2 regions of the Streptomyces sp. NPDC001920 genome follow, and region 2 is predicted to be linked to the other one. Evidence: riboswitches for the same ligand, from Rfam matches in the RefSeq annotation. Region 2 holds a riboswitch; the other holds the start of a gene.
What was found. Region 2 has a riboswitch for glycine ahead of gcvP (aminomethyl-transferring glycine dehydrogenase). Riboswitches for the same ligand answer to the same signal wherever they lie in the genome.

Region 1 (4,376 bases), on a different contig from region 2:
TTCGGGAAATTTTGGCTGTGGGCCCAGCTTAGGCTCTCCACCGGGAGAACCGTTGAGAGCTCGGGACTTGATGTGGTCTGCCGTCTGCGGGTTCGTCGTGGCCGCCTCGCGCGGGTCCCCGCACCCCGCCGGGGGCGCTCGCCCTGCGCGGCGCTCAGAAGTCCCGCTGGTAGAAGGGGCGGACCTGCCGGCGCATCCAGTCGATCACCGGGTCCTGGGCCACGTCCAGCAGCACCAGGTTGACCGGCCACCTGACCGGGCTGCTGCCCAGGGCGCGGGCGACGGCGTCCATGGGGGCCGCGCGCAGGTCGCCCTCCCAGTGGGCGAGTTCGACACCGATGAACATCACCGGGGTGGCCGTCTCGATCGTCGCCAGGCAGCGGCGGGCCGTGGTGACCACGCCGGTGGCGGCGAACTCGGCCGAGGCGGCCGCGAGGAAGTCGACCGGGTCGTCCTGCCAGTCCGGCTCGTAGAGCTTGACGCGACCTCCGGAGGCGAGGCCGTCCAGGGGCGTGCGGCCCGCCCGGCACAGCTCGGCCACCGCCGCCGGGGGCAGCGGGACGCCGACCACGCCGTCCGGGTTGACGGCGATGCCCACCTGCGGGGGCAGACCGCGGGCGAACTCCACGGCGGGGGCGACGGCGAACGACATGTGGGAGCCGACGACCTGACGGAACTGCTCCTCGGAGCTGAAGACCGGGACGTAGGCCTGGCCGCCGATCTCCAGCGTGGGCAGGTCCAGGGGGCCGCTGTGCGGGCCGCCGCCGCCCGGCAGGGGCACCCAGACGAAGCTGCGGCCCAGCACCTCGATGATCCGGCCGCCCGCCGAAGGCAGCCCGAGGGAGGCCGAGAGCACCTCCTCCAGCTCGTTGCCGGGCCAGCCGCCGTGCGGGTGGAGGTGTGTCTGTGCCGGGAAGTCCGCGGGGAGATCCGCTGGGATGTCCATCTGTCCGACCGCCTGCTGTGAACTACGTCTGTGGACCGAAAGGCTAGCCGGTGGCCGGCGCGCGCACGGATACGGCCGGGCCCGCGCACGGATACGGCCGGTCAGCCGGTGAAGGCGATCCTGCGCAGGGTGTCCGCCGCCTCCCGGTCGATCAGCACCGCCGCGCCGCAGCCCCGGGGCAGGTGGCCCTTCTCGACCGAGCGCAGCAGCCGCGCGGCGGCCGTGCGGTGACGCAGGAAGGCGTAGCGGGAGACGCCCCGCCCCCGCTCGCGCTGACCCTCCAGGGCCGTGTCCGGGGCGACGTCGAGCAGCAGCATGTGCAGGGTGCCGCCGCGCCGCCGGGCCTCCCGGGCCAGCCAGCCCCGCACCCAGGCCTGGGTGCCGCAGTCGTGCACGACGACGCCCTCGCCGGAGCGCAGGGCGCGGCGCAGTCCGGCGTAGTGCGCGAGGCGGACCAGGGGGCGGTAGACGGCGTAGGGGAGGAAGCCGGGCATCCGGGCCTCCCAGCGGTCCCGGACGTCCTGGGAGTCGATACGGATGCCCTTCACCGTCCGCCGCATCAGCGTGGACTTGCCGCTGCCGGGCAGGCCGGTGATCACGACGAGGTCCTCGGGGGCGAAGAGCAGGGCGTGCGGGCTGTGGCCGGCGCGCTCACGCAGATCGCGGACCACGCAGGCCGGGCGCGCCTCGCACGCCTCCCGGGCCGAGGTCGTGGGCTGCTTCGGCAGCGCGAGGCCCAAGGTCGTGGCGTACGCCGTGGTCCTGTCCACCGTGATCGTCCTCCCCTGGGGCGGTTCACGAGTCTCCTCCCCGTCGAGTGTAAAGAGAAGGTAATGCCCGGTGTCTCTCGTTTCAGTCCTCTTACAGCAACAAGCCTGCTACAGGGTGCTGTGTACGCCTGTGTACTCGCCGCGGCCCCTGTGCACCACCCCCCTGACGCAGTGCGGGGATGCGTGCAATGATGTCCGCGCCAACTGCATACCGGCCGTTTGAATCCGCGCGGGAGAGTCCCTGGCAGTGCATCGCCGGGGCGCCGAAGGAGCAAGTCCCTCCCTTGAATCTCTCAGGCCCCGTTACCGCGCGGGCGAGGCACATCTGAAAAGTGGGCCGCATCCCCCTCGTCGAGGGCGGGCGCTGCCCCACCCAAGGTGCAAGCCATGGACCCCCGCGGGTCATGGCGAACCTCTCAGGTTCCGATGACAGATGGGGAGGACCGACCTCGCCCTCACGCATCTGGGAGACGACCGACCGTGAGCAGTACGCCACTCCGTCACACCGCGCTCGATGCCCTGCATCGCTCGCTCGGCGCGACGATGACCGACTTCGCCGGCTGGGACATGCCCCTGCGCTACGGCTCCGAGCGCGACGAGCACATCGCGGTGCGGACGAAGGCCGGGATCTTCGACCTCTCCCACATGGGCGAGATCACCGTCACCGGTCCGCAGGCCGCCGCCTTCCTGAACCACGCCCTGGTCGGCAACATCGCCTCCGTGGGTGTCGGCCGCGCCCGCTACACCATGATCTGCCGTGCCGACGGCGGCATCCTCGACGACCTGATCGTCTACCGGCTCGCCGAGACCGAGTACATGGTCGTCGCCAACGCCTCCAACGCCCAGGTCGTGCTGGACGCGCTGACCGAGCGGGTGGCCGGCTTCGACGCCGAGGTCCGCGACGACCGGGACGCGTACGCGCTCATCGCCGTCCAGGGCCCCGAGTCCCCCGGCATCCTGAAGTCGCTGACCGACGCCGACCTCGACGGCCTGAAGTACTACGCCGGACTGCCCGGCACCGTCGCCGGCGTGCCCGCCCTGATCGCCCGCACCGGCTACACCGGTGAGGACGGCTTCGAGCTGTTCGTGAGGCCGGAGCACGCCGTCGAGCTGTGGCAGGCGCTGACCAAGGCGGGCGAGGGCGTCGGACTGGTCCCCTGCGGCCTGTCCTGCCGGGACACGCTGCGCCTGGAAGCGGGCATGCCGCTGTACGGCCATGAGCTGTCGACCTCGCTCACGCCCTTCGACGCCGGGCTCGGCCGGGTGGTGAAGTTCGAGAAGGAGGGCGACTTCGTGGGGCGCGAGGCCCTGGAGCGGGCCGCCTCCCGTGCCGCGGAGAACCCGCCGCGCGTCCTCGTCGGCCTGGTCGCCGAGGGGCGTCGTGTGCCGCGGGCCGGGTACCCGGTCGTCGCCGGCGGCGAGGTCGTCGGCGAGGTCACCTCCGGCGCCCCCTCCCCCACGCTGGGCAAGCCGATCGCGATGGCGTACGTCGACGCGGCCCACTCGGCGCCGGGGACGGCCGGGGTCGGCGTGGACATCCGCGGCAGCCATGAGCCGTACGAGGTCGTGGCGCTGCCCTTCTACAAGCGGCAGAAGTAGACACTTGGCCGGAAGCAGAGACCGGCCCCGCAGCAGTCACCGGCAGCGACCCGTGCGTGACCTCGCGCACGTTTGCGCTGCTCATCCGGGTTTCCAGCACACCCCATTCCGCACCCCTCCCGCGCGTACAGGAGAATTCAGGCCATGAGCAACCCCCAGCAGCTGCGCTACAGCAAGGAGCACGAGTGGCTGTCGACCGCCGAGGACGGCGTCGCGACGGTCGGCATCACCGAGTTCGCGGCGAACGCGCTCGGCGATGTCGTCTACGCCCAGCTCCCCGAGGTCGGCTCGACCGTGACCGCGGGTGACACCTGCGGCGAGCTGGAGTCGACCAAGTCGGTGTCGGACCTGTACTCCCCGGTCACCGGCGAGATCACCGAGATCAACGAGGACGTGGTGAACGACCCGGCGCTGGTGAACTCCGCCCCCTTCGAGGGCGGCTGGCTGTTCAAGGTACGCGTCACGGAGGAGCCGGCCGACCTGCTCTCCGCCGACGAGTACGACGCCCACACCGCCGGCTGAGGAGTCGTAGCCCCTTATGACTGAGATGTCCGACAAGTCGCTTCTGAACACGCCCCTGCACGAGCTCGACCCGGCCGTCGCCGCCGCGCTCGACGCCGAGCTGGAGCGTCAGCAGTCCACCCTGGAGATGATCGCCTCCGAGAACTTCGCGCCGATCGCGGTCATGGAGGCCCAGGGCTCGGTCCTGACCAACAAGTACGCCGAGGGCTACCCCGGCCGCCGCTACTACGGCGGCTGCGAGCACGTCGACGTCGCCGAGCAGATCGCGATCGACCGGGTCAAGGAGCTGTTCGGCGCCGAGTACGCCAACGTCCAGCCGCACTCGGGCGCCTCCGCGAACCAGGCCGCCCTGTTCGCCCTGGCCCAGCCCGGTGACACGATCCTCGGCCTGGACCTGGCCCACGGCGGCCACCTCACCCACGGCATGCGGCTGAACTTCTCCGGCAAGCAGTTCAACGTGGTCGCGTACCACGTGGACGACGCCGGTCTCGTCGACATGGCCGAGGTCGAGCGGCTCGCCAAGGAGCACCGGCCGAAGG
Region 2 (4,376 bases):
CGACACGGGGGAGACGCTGGTCGGCCACAACCCCGCGGACGAGTTGGCGCGGCGGCGAAACCGGGCCGTCTGAGCAGCGTGCGCGGCCCGCGGCCGCAGGCCGAGTGGTTCCGCCCTGGTCGGAGGGGCGGCTCCGGTGCGCTGGGCAGGGCATTGTCAGTGGCGTGAGGCAGCATCGGAGATGTGAGAAACGCGCCCACGATCCTGCATCTCGACATGGATGCCTTCTACGCCTCGGTGGAGCAGGCATCCAAGCCGAGCCTGCGCGGGAAGGCCGTGATCGTGGGCGGGTTGGGGCCGCGGGGAGTCGTCGCAACCGCGTCCTATGAGGCCCGGGTGCTCGGGGTGCACTCGGCGATGCCCATGGCTCAGGCGCGCCGGCTGGCGCCGAACGCGGCGTACCTCGTGCCACGCTTCGGGATCTACCGCGAGATCAGCGAGCAGGTGATGGAGCTGCTGCGGGAGCTGTCGCCGCTGGTGGAGCCGTTGAGCCTGGACGAAGCCTTCGTGGATCTGGAGGCCGGGGGAGCGGCCTGGGACGAGGAGTCGGCGCGCCTGGTGGGGATGAAGCTGCGGGCCGACATACGCGCGGTCACCGGGCTCGCGGGGTCGGTGGGGCTGGCGGCGTCCAAGATGCTTGCGAAGATCGCCTCCGAGGAGGCCAAGCCGGATGGGCTGGTCCTGATCGAGCCGGGGACCGAGCGGGCGTTGCTCGGGCCCATGCCGGTGCGGACGTTGCCGGGGGTGGGGCCTGCGACAGGGGACCACCTGAGGCGGGCCGGAATCCATACGGTGGACGAGATCGCCGAGGCGGGGGAGGACGAACTCGTTCGGCTGCTGGGCAAGGCCCATGGGCACGCCCTGTACGCCATGGCGTTGGCGCACGACGAGCGGCCTGTGGTGGCTGAGCGGGAGGCCAAGTCGGTGTCGGTCGAGGACACGTATGACGTGGACATCCATGACCGGGTTCGGGTGGGTGTGGAGGTGCAGCGGCTGGCCGACCGGTGTGTGCGGCGACTACGTGGGGCCGGGTTGTCCGGTCGGACGATCGTGCTCAAGGTACGGCGGTACGACTTCTCCACCCTGACCCGGTCCGAGACGCTGCGGGGACCGACGGACGACCCCGCCGTGGTGCGGGAGGCCGCTGCGCGGCTGCTGGACTCCGTGGACACGACGGGGGGCGTGCGGTTGCTGGGCGTCGGGGTGACGGGCCTCGCCGACTACACGCAAGAGGATCTCTTCGCGCAGGCGGCCGGGGAACGGGTGGAGCACGCCGAGGAGGAGGGGGAGCCCGAGCAGACCGCGCAGGAGCGGGAGGTGACGCCCGTGGAGCGGCGGTGGGCTGCCGGGCACGATGTGCGGCACGCCGAGTTCGGACATGGGTGGGTGCAGGGGAGCGGGCTGGGGCGGGTCACCGTGCGGTTCGAGACGCCCGAGTCGGAGCCGGGGCGGGTGCGGACGTTCCGGGTCGATGATCCGGCGCTGGAAACGGCGGATCCGTTGCCGCTGCGGGCGCGAAGACCCGGGGGCGCGCCGGCTGAGGGTGCGGCAGCGGGCGTGGAGCCTGTGGCGCCGGGCCAGGCGGGCTGAGGCGCTGCGGCCAGTCGTACCCGTGACGGCGCACCCGTCCTCCCTGGGCGGGGTGGGTCCGGCGTTCGTGCGCTGCCGGGGTGCCGTCCGTCGCGGCCCGTGGCGCCCTGACCTGCTACAGGATCGGTGGGTCAGGGGAGCTCTCGGGGCCGGTGGGATGGCTGGCCGAGGGTGGCTCGGGCCATGCACAGGAGGTCGGCTCGGTGGAGTGGGGGCGGACAGGGGCAACAGGGGTACAGGGGGCGGCTGAGTGAGGCTGCTGTGGGTGCGGGCCGGGGTACTCGCGGTGCGCGCGGGGTCAGGTGTCCTCGGAGCCCGCCAGGTTGCCGAAGTCCCGGTCCGGCACAGAGGGCGGCGGGGCCACGTTCAGGCCGTAGTGGTGGTAGAGCTGGAGTTCCTGTTCCGGGGAGAGGTGGCGGCCCACACCGAAGTCGGGGGCGTCCTTGATCAGGGCGCGGTCGAAGGGGACCCGGAGGCTGCCCTCGACCAGTTCACTGGGCTCCAGGGGGACGAAGGCGTCCCGCGAGAACAGGCCGGTGCGTATCGCCGCCCACTCCGGTACTCCGGTCGCGTCGTCGAGATAGACCTCGTCGATGGTGCCGATCTTGGTGCCGTTGCGGTCGAAGGCCTTGCGGCCGATCAGGTTGCGCGGATCGATGTCGGTCTGCACGGGCCCTCCACTTGGTCGCAACTCATCCGTAAGCACTACGAAAAGGCACTTTGGTGAGAGTGGCCACTCGAAGGTACGTGCGTTGACCCCGCTGGTAGGCTTGCAGACGGCTGCTGACCCCGTGCGGGAGAGTCCTCCAGACACCATCGGAGGCGCCGAAGGAGCAAATCCTCCCCGGAATCTCTCAGGCACACGTACCGCTCGGACGAGGTCACTCTGGAAAGCAGGGCGGGTGTCGACGGCTTCCGCTCTCACCGACGGTGAAAGCCGGGAGCCTTGTGGCGACCTGGTGAAGCTCTCAGGTTGAGATGACAGAGGGGGAGGCCGTTCGGGTACCCGTGCCGTGGTGCCCCTCGAAGGTCGCGTCAGACCAGGAGGCCTCCGCAATGACCGCCCACCGCATTCCGCTCTCCGAGCTCGAGCAGGGAATCCCCTTCGAGCAGCGTCACATCGGCCCTGATCATGAGGCTCGGGCCAAGATGCTCGCGCAGGTCGGGTACGGCTCGCTGGACGAGCTCACCGCCGCCGCGGTGCCGGACGTGATCAAGAACGCCGACTCCCTCGAACTGCCCGGGGCGCGCACCGAGGCCGAGGTGTGTGACGAGCTGCGGTCGCTCGCCGACCGCAACCAGGTGCTGGGCTCGATGATCGGACTGGGGTACTACGGGACCTTCACCCCGCCGGTCATCCTGCGCAACGTCATGGAGAACCCTGCCTGGTACACGGCCTACACGCCGTACCAGCCCGAGATCTCCCAGGGGCGGCTCGAGGCCCTGCTGAACTTCCAGACCGTGGTCGCCGAACTCACCGGTCTGCCGACCTCCGGTGCCTCGCTGCTCGACGAGGGGACGGCCGCCGCCGAGGCCATGGCGCTGTCCCGGCGGATGGGCAAGAACAAGAAGGGGCTGTTCCTGGTCGACGCGGATGTGCTGCCGCAGACCATCGCCGTGATCGAGACCCGTGCCGAGCCGACCGGCGTGGAGGTCGTGGTCGCCGACCTCAGCGACGGCATTCCGGCCGAGATCGCCGGTCGCGAGATCAACGGCGTGCTCCTGCAGTACCCGGGCGCCTCCGGTGCCGTACGGGACATCAAGCCCGTCATCGACCAGGCGCATGAACTCGGCGCCCTCGTCACTGTCGCCGCCGACCTGCTCGCGCTCACGCTGCTGAGGTCGCCCGGCGAGCTCGGGGCGGACATCGCGGTCGGTACGACACAGCGGTTCGGTGTGCCGATGGGCTTCGGTGGGCCGCACGCCGGCTACATGGCCGTACAGGAGAAGTTCGCACGGAGCCTGCCCGGGCGGCTCGTGGGTGTCTCCGTGGACGCGGACGGGAACAAGGCGTACCGCCTGGCCCTGCAGACGCGTGAGCAGCACATCCGGCGGGAGAAGGCGACCAGCAACATCTGTACCGCGCAGGTGCTGCTCGCCGTGATGGCCGGGATGTACGCCGTTTACCACGGGCCCGAGGGACTGAAGGGCATCGCCCGGCGGACCCATCGGTACGCCACCGTCCTCGCCGCGGGGCTCGCGGCGGGCGGCGTCGAGGTCGTACACGGCTCGTACTTCGACACGCTGACCGTGCGTGTGCCGTCGAAGGCCGCCGAGGTCGTCGCCGCCGCCCGGCAGAACGGCGTGAACCTGCACCTCGTGGACGCGGACCACGTGTCCATCGCCTGCGACGAGACCACCTCGCGGGCGCAGCTGGGTGCCGTGTGGACGGCGTTCGGGGTCCAGGCCGACATCGAGGCGCTGGACGCGGCGAGCGCGGACACCCTTCCGGGCTCGCTGCTGCGCAGCGACGCGTATCTCACGCACCCGGTCTTCCACCAGTACCGCTCCGAGACGGCGATGCTGCGCTACCTGCGCAGGCTCGCGGACCGTGACTACGCGCTGGACCGCGGCATGATCCCGCTGGGCTCGTGCACCATGAAGCTCAACGCGACCACCGAGATGGAGCCGGTCACCTGGCCGGAGTTCGGTCAGCTGCACCCCTTCGCGCCCGCCGAGCAGGCGCAGGGCTATCTGACGCTCATCCGGGAGCTGGAGGAACGTCTCGCCGAGGTCACCGGCTACGACAAGGTGTCGCTGCAGCCCAACGCCGGCTCTCAGGGCGA

Region 1: linked by a shared signal. The riboswitch ahead of gcvT (glycine cleavage system aminomethyltransferase GcvT) and the one ahead of gcvP (aminomethyl-transferring glycine dehydrogenase) in region 2 are both predicted to bind glycine.

What each region holds. Positions count from the first base shown of each region.
Region 1 covers NZ_JBSFEP010000013.1:264,885-269,260, forward strand. Annotated here, with positions in the region: gene ACWCPI_RS23780 (enhanced serine sensitivity protein SseB) at 155-946, opposite strand; gene ACWCPI_RS23785 (AAA family ATPase) at 1,048-1,716, opposite strand; glycine riboswitch at 1,937-2,035, shown strand; glycine riboswitch at 2,036-2,159, shown strand; gene gcvT (glycine cleavage system aminomethyltransferase GcvT) at 2,197-3,315, shown strand; gene gcvH (glycine cleavage system protein GcvH) at 3,460-3,837, shown strand; gene glyA (serine hydroxymethyltransferase) at 3,863-4,376, shown strand, end outside.
Region 2 covers NZ_JBSFEP010000009.1:337,579-341,954, reverse strand. Annotated here, with positions in the region: gene ACWCPI_RS18085 (MerR family transcriptional regulator) at 1-73, shown strand, start outside; gene ACWCPI_RS18080 (DNA polymerase IV) at 184-1,590, shown strand; gene ACWCPI_RS18075 (PRC-barrel domain-containing protein) at 1,889-2,260, opposite strand; glycine riboswitch at 2,375-2,470, shown strand; gene gcvP (aminomethyl-transferring glycine dehydrogenase) at 2,647-4,376, shown strand, end outside.